2 linked regions of the Rhodopseudomonas palustris genome follow. The protein of the gene in region 2 interacts with the protein of the main gene of each other region in a pairwise test. Links are inferred from orthologs where the notes say so. Each region holds a gene or a part of one and is shown on either strand. Other genes may lie near its edges.

Region 1 (7,161 bases), 2.6 Mb from region 2 along the record:
AGCTGCGTTCAAGCAGATCACCAGCCAGAAAGGCGGCCGCATCGTTGCATTCGAAAAATACGGCGCCGACCGTGCCGGTCCGACGCGAACCATCGCGGCCTCTCTTGCCAGTGCCGATGCGCTGTTGCTCGCCGATGATGGCGACGCGCTGGCCGCGGTGGCCGACGCGCTCGGGGCTGCCGGCGCGGATCTGAAGCGGGTGCAGCTGCTCGGCACCGGGTTGTGGGACAATCCGCGGGTGTTCGCCACCCAGGCCCTGCAAGGTGGCCTGTTTGCGGCTCCCGATCCGTCCGGCTTCCGCGCGTTTTCGGGCCGCTATCGCGCCCGCTACGGCCAGGACCCGGTCCGCACCGCGACGCTCGCTTATGACGGTGTCGCGCTGGTGGCGGCGCTCGCCCGCACCCAGGGCCCGCAGCGGTTCTCGGCCGAAACGCTGACCAATCCGTCCGGCTTTGCCGGCATCGACGGGCTGTTCAGGTTTAGGGCCGATGGCACGAACGAGCGCGGCCTTGCGGTGATGAAGGTTGCCAGCGGCGGTGCTCAGGCCGTTGCCGGTTCGCCGAAGAGCTTCGGCGCCTGACAACCAACGTCAGCGCCTCAGGGCTTCTGCTCTACCCAGCCCAGCAGAGCGTCGAGCGCGGGGCAAAGCGACTGCCCCCAATCGGTGAGGTGGTATTCCACTCTCGGCGGCACTTCCGGATACACCGTTCGGGCCACGATGCCGTCGGCCTCCAGTTGCCGGAGTTGCTGGGCCAGCATCTTCTGCGAGACGTCGGGGATCGAGCGCTCCAGCTCGGAGAACCGCAGGACGCGGCCGCCGAACAGATGAAACAGGATCAGGATTTTCCAGCGCCCCTCGAGCAGCCGGAAGCCGGCCGCGATTCCCTGCGCGGCGGTCAGCGGCGTGTGGGCTGGGTTACTTCGAGGTAAGTCACCGACCTTTTCGTGCGTTCTTGCCATGGCCGCAGCCTATTGCCAGCTCTGTCACGTCGCAATCCTGCGGCGCTTTCGAGAGTTGAGCGAGGTCCCCATGACGGTTTCCCTTCCCGCACCAATAGAAGCCTATTTCGTCGCCTCCAATGCACGGGCGGTGCAGGATGTTGCAGCGGCCTTCGCCGCCGATGCCGAGGTCCGCGACGAGGGCAAGATCCATCGTGGGCGCGAAGCGATCGCGGCCTGGAAGCGCGCGGCACTCGACAAGTATCAGATGCAGATGGAGCCACTGACGATCGAACGGGCCGCACAGACCGCGATCGTTACGGCCCACGTCGCAGGGGACTTTCCGGGCAGTCCCGCGCGGCTGACCTATCGGTTCGGTCTCGGCGAGGACGGCATCACATCGCTCGAGATCGGCGCATAGTCCGCTAGGCCGCCAGATCGGCCACCACGGCGTCGAGCACCGGAAAGCCCTCTTGCGTCACGCGCAAGCGGCCGTCGGCATCGACCGCGATCGCGCCCTCTTCGCGCAGCAGCGCGATCCGGGACGGATCGAGCGGGCGGCCGGACAGTAGTTGATAGCGCTGCGGATCGATGCCTTCGGCGAGCCGCAGCCCCATCAGCAGGAATTCGTCGGCGCGCTCTTCGCTGGTGAGGCGTTCGTCGGCGATCAGCCCGTGACCGGTGGCTTCCACCCGCATCAGCCAGCTCTCGGGGCGTTTCTCGGTCGCGGTGGCGTAGCGCACCGCGCCGATATCGAGCCGGCCGTGGGCGCCGGGGCCGATCCCGGCATATTCCTGGCCGCGCCAGTAGATCAGATTATGCCGGCACTCTGCGCCCGGGCGGGCGTGGTTGGAAATCTCGTAGGCGGGCAGACCGAGTTCGGCGCAAACTGATTGAGTGACGTCGTACAGCGCCCGTGCTTCGGCCTCGTCCGGCGTCGGTAGTTTGCCGGCCTTGTGCAGCGAATAGAACGGCGTGTCGGGCTCGATGGTGAGTTGATACAGCGACAGATGCTCGGCGGCCTCGCCGATCGCGTAGCGCAGTTCGGCCTCCCACATCGCCGCGGTCTGTCCGGGCCGTGCATAGATCAGGTCGAACGAATAGCGGTCGAACGCCGACTTGGCGATCGCCACCGCATTCAAGGCTTCTTCGGCCGAATGCAGCCGGCCGAGCGCCTTCAGCGAGGCATCGTCGAGCGCCTGCACGCCGAGCGATACGCGGTTGACGCCGGCGGCGCGATAGCCGCGAAACCGCGTCGCCTCGACGCTGGTCGGATTGGCTTCGAGCGTCACTTCGGCGTCGGGCGCGACCTGCCAGTGCCGCGCGATCGCGTCCAGGATCGCCGCCACCGTCGATGGCTGCATCAGGGACGGCGTGCCGCCGCCGAGAAAGATCGAGCTCACCTGACGCGGCCCGATCCGCTCTGCGGTGGTGGCGATCTCACGCGCAAACGCGCGGGCGAACCGCTCCTCGTCGATCGCGGCGTGGCGGACATGGCTGTTGAAGTCGCAATACGGGCACTTCGACAGGCAGAACGGCCAGTGCACGTAGACGCCGAAAGCTGGGTCGGAGCTAGCCCGCAAGGCAGATCTCCGCCAGTTTGACGAACGCCTTGGCGCGATGCGACAGGCCGAGGCCGAGCGGCGGCAGGCCGTGCTTTTCGATGCTGGTCATCTCGCCGAAAGTGCGGCTGTGACCCTCGGGCAGGAACACCGGATCATAGCCGAAGCCGGCGGTGCCGCGCGGCGGCCACACCAAAGTGCCGTCGGCGCGGGCTTCGACCTCTTCGACATGCCCGTCCGGCCAAGCGACGCACAGCGCCGAGACGAAATGCGCGGTGCGCCGCTCCGGCGCGGTGGCGCCGCGTTCCTGCAGCAGCCGCTCGATCCGCGCCATGGCAGCGCCGAAGTCCTTCGTCTCGCCGGCCCAGCGTGCGGAATATATTCCCGGGGCGCCGTCGAGCGCATCGACTGCCAGTCCGGAATCGTCAGCAAACGCCGGCAGTTGCGCGGCCTTGGCGGCGGCTTCGGCCTTGATCCGGGCATTGGCCTGGAAGCTGTCGCCGGTCTCGTCCGGCTCGGCGAGGTCGAGCTCGCCGGCTGAGATCGCCTCGATGCCGTAAGGCGCCAAGAGCTCGCGCATCTCGGCCAGCTTGCCGGGATTGTGGGTAGCGATCACGAGCTTGCCGGTGATTCGACGATGCATGGCGATGTCAGCCTAGCTCAGCTCGCGTTGCAAAGAAGTGGCAGGAATGACTCACCCAACCGCCATTTTCTGCAGGTCCACCAGCCGGGCGACGCCCTTTTGCGCCAGCGCCATCAGCTGCAGGAACTCGTCCTGCGAGAACGGGGTGCGTTCCGCGGTGCCCTGCACTTCGACCAGCCGGCCGTCGCCGGTCATCACGAAGTTGGCGTCGGTCTCGGCCTCGGAATCCTCGGCGTAGTCGAGGTCCAGCACCGGCGTGCCGTTGTAGATGCCACAGGAGATCGCCGCGACGTTGTCGCGGAGCACCTGGCCCTTGATCATGTTGCGGGCCTTCATCCAGTTCAGGCAGTCCGCAAGCGCCACCCAGGCGCCGGTAATCGAAGCGGTACGGGTGCCGCCGTCGGCCTGCAGCACGTCGCAGTCGACCGTGATCTGGCGCTCGCCGAGCGCCTCGAGATCGACAATGGTGCGTAGCGAGCGGCCGATCAGGCGCTGAATCTCCACGGTGCGGCCATTCTGCTTGCCGGCCGAGGCTTCGCGGCGGGTGCGCTCCAGGGTGGCGCGCGGCAACATACCGTATTCCGCCGTCACCCAGCCGCGGCCCTGGCCTTTCAGCCACGGCGGCAGCCGCTCTTCCAGGGTGGCGGTCACCAGCACATGGGTGTCGCCGAACTTCACCAGGCAGGAGCCCTCGGCATATTTGACGACGCCGCGTTCCAGCGACACGGCGCGCAATTCGTCGGGCGCACGGCGGCTCGGCCGCATGGGGGACCTCCATCTATGGCAGGGGGAAGAACAATGTTGCGGTGCTTTTAGGGGGCCGCAGCCGCAGCGGCAAGGGTTGCGGGCCAAAGCCATGCGCTCCCCGCTTGTAACCGGGCCGAAGCGACGACAAATTAAGGGGATTACGGAGGACAATTTGGCTCAGCACGACCCGATCGGCCTGATCGCGCCCAATGCCGGCCTTGCCCAGCTCAACGAGCGCTCGCGGGAGATTTTTCGTCAGATCGTCGAAAGCTATCTCGCGACCGGTGAGCCGGTGGGCTCCCGCAACATTTCCCGTCTGATTTCCGTCCCGCTGTCGCCGGCCTCGGTGCGCAACGTGATGGCCGATCTCGAACAGCTCGGCCTGATCTACGCCCCGCACACTTCGGCCGGCCGGCTGCCGACCGAACTCGGCCTGCGGTTCTTCGTCGACGCTCTGATGCAGGTCGGCGACCTGACCGAGCCGGAGCGGCAGTCGATCCAGGCGCAGCTTTCGTCAGTGGGGCGGGCCCACACGGTCGAAGCCGCGCTCGGCGAGGCGTTGACGCGGTTGTCGGGCCTGACGCGCGCCGCCGCGGTGGTGCTGACCGCCAAGGCCAACGTCCGGCTCAAGCACATCGAATTCGTCCGGCTGGAGCCGGAGCGTGCCCTGGTGATCCTGGTGGCCGAAGACGGTCAGGTCGAGAACCGGGTGCTGACGCTGCCGCCGGGTGTGCCTTCGTCTGCGCTGATCGAGGCGGCCAATTATCTCAACGCGCGGATTCGCGGCCGGACGCTGGCCGAAGCCCGGCTCGAGCTCGAATCGCTGATGGTTCAGAACAAGGCCGAGCTCGATCAGCTCACCCAGAAGGTCATCGCGGCGGGCATCGCCAGCTGGTCCGGCGGTGACGGCGAAGACCGGCAGCTGATCGTGCGCGGCCACGCCAATCTGCTCGAAGACCTGCACGCGCTCGATGATCTGGAGCGGGTGCGGCTGCTGTTCGATGACCTCGAGACCAAGCGTGGGGTGATCGATCTGCTCGGCCGCGCCGAAAGCGCCGACGGCGTACGGATATTCATCGGCTCGGAAAACAAGCTGTTCTCGCTGTCGGGCTCGTCCACCATCATCGCGCCCTATAGCGACGGCGCCGGCCACATCGTCGGGGTGCTCGGCGTGATCGGCCCGACACGGCTGAACTATGCGCGGGTGATCCCGATGGTCGATTACACCGCGCGGATCGTCAGCCGGATGCTCGGCGGCTGATTTTCCGAAACTTGATTTTCGCGCCGCAAACCACGATATCCCGGCCAGCTCTCCCGTAACGATCCAGAGATTTTTCAAGAAGGTAGCGTGATGACCGAGACTGATGGACAGAAGGACAACAACCAGGACACGGCGCAGGCCGCCGCCGATCCGGTCGTTTCCAAGCCGTACATCATGCCGGACGACCCGGAAGAAGGATCGAACGAGGCACTGGTGCGTGAGGCTGCGGACGCGCGCGACAAGATGCTGCGGACGCTCGCCGAAATGGAGAATCTGCGGAAGCGGACCCAGAAGGAAGTCGCCGACGCGCGCACCTATGGGGTGACCTCGTTCGCGCGCGACGTGCTCGATATCGCCGACAATCTGCAGCGCGCGCTCGACGCGGTGCCGGCCGACGCCCGCGCCAATGCCGAGCCGGGTCTGAAGGCGCTGATCGAGGGCGTCGAGCTGACCGAGCGCTCGCTGCTCAATGCGCTGGAAAAGAACGGCGTCAAGAAGTTCGACCCGAAGGGCCAGAAGTTCGATCCGAACTTCCAGCAGGCAATGTACGAAGTGCCGGATCCGTCGGTGCCGGCCGGCACCGTGGTGCAGGTGGTTCAGGCCGGCTTCACGATCGGTGACCGTGTGTTGCGTCCGGCGCTGGTCGGTGTCGCCAAGGGCGGCGCCAAGGCGGCGCCGAGCGACGGCGGCAGCGAGACCGGCAGCGTCAACTGAGGCGAGCTGCGGCTTCGGCGCGAGCCGGAGCCGCGCCGCCTATCAGCCTCAACGTTGTTCTGAGAGTTAAAAACGACGCGCCGCCTGCGCGTCGTTTTTCATTTGATCAGCGCGGCTGCAGACCGTCGCGCACTTTGCGGAAGCGCGGAAACGCGGTTTCCCATTGCTCTTTCGGCGACGAGCCGATCACCCGCATCGCCACATTGGCGCTGCCGAAGCGCAGCCACTGCACCACGGTCACCGGCGTATTGTCCTTGCCGCTGACGCCGGTGACCCGGGTCTCGAATCCGGGCGCGCCGTCGATCCGGATCGGCTCCGACATCGTGATCTTGCTCTCGCGCAGGCCGGGGATCGCTTCGGCCGCCTGCTGGGCGAACCGGGCGCGGTCGTCGGTCTTCTCCGGCACCGAGCCGATCAGGCCGAGAACCATGAACGGACCGGTCTCGACCGCCTCTTCGTTGCCGTCGGTCAGCAGCAATGCAGCGCCGGGGGCCAACGTCCGCACCGTCTTGAAGTCGCCGAGCTCGCGGATCTTGAACGGCATCTGCGCGACCTGCTCGTCGATCGGCACCTGCTGCCGCACCGACACCGACGACAGCATCTTTTTGACGGCCTCGTCCGAGTAGGTCTTCGCCTCGGTGGCCGGCACCTGGACGGCGACGTAGCCGGAAAACAGCTTGCTGCCGGGCACGATCAGCGAATAGCGGCGGACCTTGTCGGGCCCCACCACGGCGTCTTCGGCGGTGAAATAGCCGTTGCCGGCGGCGGTCTCGATCTTCTCCGGCTTGACGTTGCCGAGCGAGCCTTCGGGCGCGGCTTTGAAGGCCGCGTCGATCTGATCGAACGCCGGCCCCGGCAGCTCGGAGACCAGCACCTTGACGCTCTGGTCCGCGGACTCAAAGCCCAGGAAGGCGGTGGACTGGTTCAGCCCCGGCATCGGCACGATGCCGACCCGGATGCCGCGTGGGTAAACCGCATCGGCGGCGACCGCGTTGGTCGCGGCGGCCGACAGCAGGGCAATCGCAAACAAGCGCGCTATCTGTCTCATGGCGAGTTGTCCTGGGGCTGCATTGAGGCCGTTGTTTGGTCGGGTTCGACCGGGTTTGGTGCTGCAAATCGGACGGCCGGCGACCGCGATGATGCGCTGCGCGCGCCGGCCCGGCAAGCCGCGCCGCAGCGCGCTATGCAGGCGGTTCGTAACGATTCGTAAAGCCCATGTTTTCGTGATCGAAACGCCGCCACGGTCCTTGCGGACCCGACCCCCCCTCCTATATCAGGCTCACCGCCGCCAAATC
Region 2 (7,306 bases):
CTGCTGGAAGGCATCGACGAGGATGGCGTCGCGTTCCGCGCCAACTACGACGGCCAGTCGAAAGAGCCGGTCGTGCTGCCCGGCGGCTTCCCAAACCTGCTCGCCAACGGCGCGCAAGGCATCGCCGTCGGCATGGCGACCGCGATCCCGCCGCACAACGCCGCTGAGCTGTGCGACGCCGCGCTGCATCTGATCGAGAAACCCGACGCCAAGTCGAAAGCGCTGCTGCGCTTCGTCAAGGGCCCGGACTTCCCGACCGGCGGCATCATCATTGATTCCAAGGAGAGCATCGCCGAGGCCTACACCACCGGCCGCGGCGCGTTCCGCACCCGCGCCAAGTGGGAGCAGGAAGAGGGCGCGCGCGGCACCTGGACCGTGGTGGTGACGCAGATCCCCTGGCTGGTGCAGAAGTCGCGGCTGATCGAGAAGATCGCCGAGCTGCTGAACGAGAAGAAGCTGCCGCTGGTCGGCGACATCCGTGACGAATCCGCCGAGGACGTCCGCATCGTCATCGAGCCGAAGTCGCGCAGCGTCGATCCGACGCTGATGATGGAATCGCTGTTCCGGCTGACCGAGCTGGAAAGCCGGATCCCGCTCAATCTCAACGTGCTGGTGAAGGGCCGGATTCCGAAGGTGCTCGGCCTCGCCGAGTGCCTGCGCGAATGGCTCGATCATCTGCGCGACGTGCTGCTGCGCCGCTCCGAGTATCGCAAGGGCCAGATCGAGCATCGGCTCGAAGTGCTCGGCGGCTATCTGATCGCGTACTTGAACATCGACAAGGTGATCAAGATCATCCGCACCGAGGACGAGCCCAAGCCGGTGCTGATGAAGGCCTTCAATCTCACCGAGATCCAGGCCGAGGCGATCCTCAACATGCGGCTGCGCTCGTTGCGCAAGCTCGAAGAATTCGAGATCCGCACCGAGGACAAGAACCTCCGCGCGGAGCTGAAGGGCATCAATGCGATCCTGAAATCCGAGACGGAGCAGTGGGCCAAGGTCGGCGAACAGGTTCGCAAGGTTCGCGAGATGTTCGGGCCGAAGACGCCGCTCGGCAAGCGCCGCACCCAGTTCGCCGACGCGCCGGAGCACGATCTCGCCGCGATCGAAGAAGCCTTCGTCGAGCGCGAGCCGGTGACGGTGGTGATCTCCGACAAGGGCTGGGTCCGCACCCTGAAGGGCCATGTCGAGGACCTGTCCGGGCTGAACTTCAAGCAAGACGACAAGCTCGGCCAGTCGTTCTTCGCCGAGACGACGTCGAAGCTGTTGCTACTTGCAACCAACGGCCGGTTCTATGCGCTCGATGTCGCCAAGCTGCCCGGCGGCCGCGGCCATGGCGAGCCGATCCGCATGTTCATCGACATGGAGCAGGACGCCGCGATCGTCACCGTGTTCGTGCACACCGGCGGACGCAAATTCCTGATCGCCAGCCATGACGGGCAGGGCTTCATGGTCAACGAGGACGAGTGCGTCGGCTCGACCCGCAAGGGCAAGCAGATCCTCAACGTCGACATTCCCAACGAGGCGCGCGCGCTCACGGTGGTCGGCGAGGGCGACGACAGCGTCGCGGTGATCGGCGACAACCGTAAGATGGTGATCTTCCCGCTCGATCAGGTGCCGGAGATGACCCGTGGCCGCGGCGTGCGGCTGCAGAAGTACAAGGACGGCGGCCTGTCCGATATCGCCACCTTCTCGTCGAAGCAGGGCCTCAGCTGGCGCGACTCCGCCGGCCGCGAGTTCAGCGCGACCATGAAGGAACTCGCCGAATGGCGCGGCAACCGCGCCGACGCCGGCCGGCTGCCGCCGAAGGGCTTCCCGAAGTCCAACAAGTTCGGACGCAGCATCGCGTGATGCTGGCCCGCCTGCGCGCTATGTCGCAGGCGGGCCGTTCGTTTGGCTTTGCGTCTCGCTCCCGAATTGCCTTGAAGTGGATGCGATGATCGAACGCTGCTCCCGCCGATTTCGCCTGTTACTTCCGCTGCTCGTCTTCGCCGCGCTTCCGGGGCCAGCGCAGGCGGCCGAGCTCGATGGCGCGGCGCTCGGCTGGGCCTGGGGCGTGCCGTTCGCCGGCATCCTCTTGTCGATCGCGCTCGGACCGCTGCTGGCGCCGAAGGTCTGGCACGCGCATTACGGCAAGATCGCCGCCGGCTGGGGCGTGCTGGCACTGGCGCCGATTGCGATCGTCTACGGCTGGGACATCGCGCTGGCATCACTGATCCATGCGCTGCTCGCCGAGTATCTCAGCTTCATCGTGTTGCTGTTCGCGCTGTTCACGGTGTCGGGCGGCATCCTGGTCACCGGTACCATCCGAGCGACGCCGCTGATCAACACCGGACTGCTTGCCGTGGGCACGGCGTGCGCCAGCCTGATCGGCACCACCGGCGCCGCGATGGTCCTGATCAGGCCGCTGATCCGCGCCAATGCGGGACGGCAGCACAACGTCCACGTCGTAGTGTTCTTCATCATCCTGGTCGCCAATATCGGCGGCGCATTGTCCCCGCTGGGCGATCCGCCGCTGTTCGTCGGATTCCTGCGCGGCGTGGATTTCTTCTGGCCGGTCCAACACCTGTGGCAGCAGACCCTGATCGTCGCCGGCGTGCTGCTGGTGGTGTTCTATCTGCTCGACCGCTGGTATGCGCGCCACGATGCGCCGGCCAAGACGGCCGAGGCGCCGATCGGATTTCGCGGCGGCATCAATTTCCTGCTGATCGCCGGCATCATCGCCACCATTCTGGCCTGCGCGCAGTGGCGTCCCGGCATCGAATTCGACGTTTACGGCACCAAGGTCGCGCTGCAGAACCTGGTGCGCGACGCGATGCTGGTGGTGCTGGCGCTGCTGTCGCTGTGGTGGACGGCGGACGAGCATCGCGCCGCCAACGGCTTCACCTGGGAGCCGATCCGCGAGGTCGCCAAGCTGTTCGCCGGGATCTTCGTCGCGATCATCCCGGTGCTGGCGATGCTGCACGCCGGCAAGAGCGGGCTATTTGCGCCGCTGCTGGAGGCGGTGACGGCGAGCGACGGTACGCCGCGCGAGGTGCCGTATTTCTGGTTCACGGGCCTGTTGTCGGCGGTGCTCGATAACGCGCCGACCTATCTGGTGTTCTTCGAGCTGGCAGGCGGACGCCCCGCCGAGCTTATGGGGCCGCTCGCCGGTACGCTCGCGGCGATCTCGATGGGCTCGGTCTATATGGGCGCGCTGACCTATGTCGGTAACGCGCCGAACTTCATGGTCTATGCGATCGCCACCGAGCGCGGCATCAAGATGCCGGGCTTCTTCGGCTACGCGCTGCGGGCTGGCCTGGTGCTGATCCCGCTGTTCCTGCTGCTGACGTTCCTGCCGATCGTCCCGAACCTGCGGCTGCACTGAGCCGCAAGGGGCGTCACTTGCTCTGCGGCGCTGTAGCGGCTGGAGCAGGGGGCAGGCCCGGCGTGTGCTTTGGCTTCAGCGTCCCGACATAGAACGACACGCCGCCGACCAGCACGACGCAGATCGCGTACACGAGATAGGCTTGCGGAGGCTTGGTGGCCCAACCCAGCAAGCCGCTAAAAGACATCCGCTCTGGCGCTTGATTTGTCATGGCGGCGTTGTGCGCGATTTGAGGGCGAACGCAAGCTGGAAAATCGCAACGGTATCTCGTCCGGTACCCGACACGGTACGGTCGAAGCCTGATCAATGACCACTGACGTCTTTTGTGGCAGTGTTCAAAGTGGCCCGCGACTCGGCCGCTGGAGGCTCCTTGACCGCAAATATCGTCATCGACCAGTGCTTGGCTACCTTCTTGCTATTGCAAATGACTTGCAAGAAGCTGTGTGAGCCTGCATTGTGATGCGATGGATGCAAGATCGCCGCAAATGACAGCCGAACCCTCGCCGGCACCGGAGCAGACCACGGGGTGGCGGTTGGCGCGCGGCGAGCCGTCGCTCGCCGGGATGTTCGGGACCGTGCCGACCCGGGCCAAGGGTCCGTTCTGGCGCAAGCTGATCGCCTTCCTCGGCCCCGGCTATCTGGTCGCGGTCGGCTACATGGACCCCGGCAATTGGGCGACCTCGCTCGCGGGCGGCTCCAAATACGGCTACGCACTTCTCACCGTCGCGCTGGTCTCCAACATCATGGCCGTGGTGCTGCAGTCGCTGTGCACGCGGCTCGGCGTCGGCGCGGGCAGGGACCTCGCCCAGGCCTGCCGCGACGCCTATCCGCGTTGGGTCTCATGGCCGCTGTGGCTGTCGGCGGAGATCGCCATCACCGCCACCGACCTTGCCGAAGTGATCGGCACTGCGATCGGGCTCAATCTGTTGTTCGGTATTCCGCTCGAGATCGGCGTGCTGATCACCGCGGCCGACGTGTTCCTGGTGCTGGCCCTGCAGGCGTTCGGCTTCCGCTGGATCGAGGCGTTCGTCGTGGCGCTGCTCGGCGTGATCGCGGCGTGCTTTGCGGTCCAGATCGCAATGGCCGATCCGGATTGGGGCGCGGTGATCCGCGGCTTTGCCCCCACCACGCGGGTGCTGACCGAGCCCGGCATGCTGTATCTGGCGCTCGGCATCCTCGGCGCCACGGTGATGCCGCATAATCTCTACCTGCACTCCGGCCTGGTTCAGACGCGCGGTTTCGGGACAAGCCCCGCCGACAAGCACGAAGCGATCAAACTCGCGACCTTCGACTCCACGATCGCGCTGACCTTCGCGCTGAGCATCAATGCGTCGATCCTGATCCTGGCGGCCGCAACCTTCCACCATGCCGGTCAGACCGACATTGCCGAACTCGACCAGGCCCACGCCTTCCTGGCGCCGCTGCTCGGCTCGACGCTGGCGCCGACGCTATTCGGCATCGCGCTGCTCGCCTGCGGCCTGAACTCGACCATCACCGCCACGCTGGCCGGCCAGATCGTGATGGAAGGCTTCATCCAGATCCGGATCAAGCCTTGGCTGCGACGGATGGTGACGCGACTGATCGCAATCGTTCCGGCGGTTGCGGTGACGATCATCGCCGGCGAGAAGGGCACCGGACAGCTCCTGATCCTCAGTCAGGTGGTGCTCAGCCTGCAACTGCCGTTCGCCGTGGTGCCGCTGGTGGTGTTCACCGCCAGCCGGGCGAAGATGGGCGAATTCGTTGCGCCGCGCTGGCTCACCGCCATCGCGTCGTTGATCGCAGCGATCATCGTCGTGCTGAATATCAAGCTGGTGTTCGACTACGTGACCGGCGGGTAGTGCACGACGCGGAAAATCCGAGCGTCTGGGTCTGCCTGTCGAACAAGCTGATGCCTGATCAAACACGCTTCTGCTCATTTGACCCCGCCTTCGTGAGCGCGTGACGCTGCGCGAAGTACTGAGCGGGTGTGCTTCCAAGCGCCTTCTTGAACATGGTGATGAAGGCGTTGACTGACTCATAGCCGAGTTCGGCCGCAACGTTATGCACCGCTTCGCCGCTCGCAAGTTCCCGGAGCGCGACGACGAGGTGGAGTTGCTGCCGCCAGCGTCCGAATGTCAGTCCCGTTTCGCGGATCAGCAGCCGCGCCAATGATCTTTCACTCATTGCGACCTGCTTTGCCCAATCGCTCAAGGTCCTGCGGTCGGACGGTTCGGCTGTCAGAGCGTCGGCTATGGCCCGGATCTTTGGATGGCTGGAAATTGGTAGGTTGAACCGCTCTCGCGGCATGTCCGCGAGTTCGTCCAGCAGCACGCGCGCCATTCGGGCTGCATGGCTGTCTGCGGGATAGTCCGCACTCTCCTCTGCGAGACGCTCGACTAATTCTCGGATCAGCGGAGAAATCGCCAGCGTGCAACTGGAGCAGGGAAGGTTCGCCGCTTCCGGTTCGACGAACAGGTAATTGAGCTGGGCATTGGCAGTCGCGCGCGCGCTGTGAGGCACGCCGCCAGGAATCCATACCCCGCAGTTGGGCGGCACGATCCAGATTTCATTGGCGGCCGTGCAGGTGACGGCTCCGTGCAGGGCGAGGATCAGCTGCCCCTTCCGATGCACATGCAACGGCACCTCCGACTCATGGTCCGAGAAATGCAGCCGATGGGCGACCGCCGGCAGACGCGTCAGGTCGGGGTTGAAAACGGAAACGATAGATTGCACGGGCATGCGAATGGCCGTTTTCAGGGATTTGTTGTCGTAATACCGAATTTATTCGCTTCTGCAAATTGGTCACAACTGGCGCCATGAACTCCATGCCGTCCGGACGTCCCCTTTGACTCAGACCCACGCAGCAGCGCGCCAGGCGCTGGCGAACTTTCTCCGCCAGCCCGCCAGGAAGGAAGATGCCGATGCGGTCCTGTTTTCGGCGAAGAGTTTCGCCGCGGCGATGCTCGCCTATTACATTTCGCTGCGGATCGGGTTGCCCAAGCCGTTTTGGGCCATCGTCACGGTCTACATCGTCTCCCAGACATCTGCGGGAGCCTCAGTCAGCCGTGGCGTGTATCGCTTCGCCGGGACGTTCGTGGGCGCAATAGCGACCGTCGCGATCGTGCCGAACTTCGTCAACGATCCGATCGTGTGCTGCCTGATCCTCGCCGGCTGGATCGGCCGTTGCCTGTTTCTCTCGCTGCTCGATCGGACACCACGAGCCTACGCTTTTGTCCTTGCAGGCTACACGACGAGCCTGATCGGCTTTCCAAGCGTACTTGAGCCCGGCGCAGTCTTCGACACGGCTTCCTTGCGGGTCCAGGAGATCTGCATCGGCATTCTCTGCGCAGTTCTGATCCATCGATATGTTTGGCCAAAGCCGATGACGGGCCAGTTCACCGGCAAGCTATCAGCGATGCTGCAGGACGCTCGCCGGCTTGCGAGTGTCGCGCTGACGGGATTGTCGGAAGATAACCGCCAACGGCGCGAACAGCTCGCTGTCGACCTTCTGATGATTCAGGGGCTGGCGACACATCTTCCATACGATTCCGCGTCTGCCAGGCCCCGCCGCGAGACAGTGCAGCTCATCCACGACCGGCTCGCTCGGCTTCTGCCACTCACGGCCGAGATCGAGGAGCGCGTACGTTCTCTCAGCGTCGAGCACGCAGCCGTCGATGAACCGGCCGCGTTGGTCGCTGATGTGGGAGGCTGGATCGCAGTCAATCAGCCGGATGATGATCAGCAGGCGGAAGCTGCTCGTCTGATCGGGCGTGCGAGATCAATTCAGAAATGTCTGGGCACGGACGCGACGATGCCTGTCGACAGGGTAGGTGCCAACCTTGCCGGCCATCTGGCGGAAATGATCGGCCTGCTGAACGACTGCGACAAGCTCAGTCAGAGCATGACCGCCAACCGGCGCGTCCGAAGAGCAACAGCGCTGCACGGCCCCGAGCTTGCAAAGGG

Evidence for each region.
Region 1: the proteins of RPPS3_RS13935 (region 2) and grpE interact in binary tests that used the Escherichia coli proteins (3 or more experiments, as listed by UniProt). The link is inferred for Rhodopseudomonas palustris from one-to-one orthologs.

Annotation. Positions count from the first base shown.
Region 1 is NZ_CP019966.1:357,614-364,774, forward strand. Bases 4,200-7,054 are described here. They hold grpE (nucleotide exchange factor GrpE), read left to right. Parts: upstream 4,200-5,242; coding sequence 5,243-5,866; downstream 5,867-7,054. Other genes in these bases: hrcA (heat-inducible transcriptional repressor HrcA), read left to right, coding at 4,200-5,152; RPPS3_RS01750 (hypothetical protein), read right to left, coding at 5,973-6,914. In the rest of the region: RPPS3_RS01710 (penicillin-binding protein activator), read left to right, coding at 1-580; RPPS3_RS01715 (winged helix-turn-helix transcriptional regulator), read right to left, coding at 598-960; RPPS3_RS01720 (nuclear transport factor 2 family protein), read left to right, coding at 1,031-1,360; radical SAM family heme chaperone HemW, read right to left, coding at 1,365-2,522; rdgB (RdgB/HAM1 family non-canonical purine NTP pyrophosphatase), read right to left, coding at 2,512-3,144; rph (ribonuclease PH), read right to left, coding at 3,196-3,909; more of hrcA, read left to right, coding at 4,064-4,199. UniProt on the Escherichia coli protein: Participates actively in the response to hyperosmotic and heat shock by preventing the aggregation of stress-denatured proteins, in association with DnaK and GrpE. It is the nucleotide exchange factor for DnaK and may function as a thermosensor.
Region 2 is NZ_CP019966.1:2,989,308-2,996,613, forward strand. What follows is about bases 3,016-6,015. They hold RPPS3_RS13935 (Nramp family divalent metal transporter), read left to right. Parts: upstream 3,016-3,828; coding sequence 3,829-5,202; downstream 5,203-6,015. Other genes in these bases: RPPS3_RS13925 (sodium:proton antiporter), read left to right, coding at 3,016-3,364; RPPS3_RS13930 (hypothetical protein), read right to left, coding at 3,378-3,551; RPPS3_RS13940 (AraC family transcriptional regulator), read right to left, coding at 5,261-6,015. Also shown: parC (DNA topoisomerase IV subunit A), read left to right, coding at 1-1,848; more of RPPS3_RS13925, read left to right, coding at 1,934-3,015; more of RPPS3_RS13940, read right to left, coding at 6,016-6,082; RPPS3_RS13945 (FUSC family protein), read left to right, coding at 6,189-7,306. UniProt on the Escherichia coli protein: H(+)-stimulated, divalent metal cation uptake system. Involved in manganese and iron uptake. Can also transport cadmium, cobalt, zinc and to a lesser extent nickel and copper. Involved in response to reactive oxygen.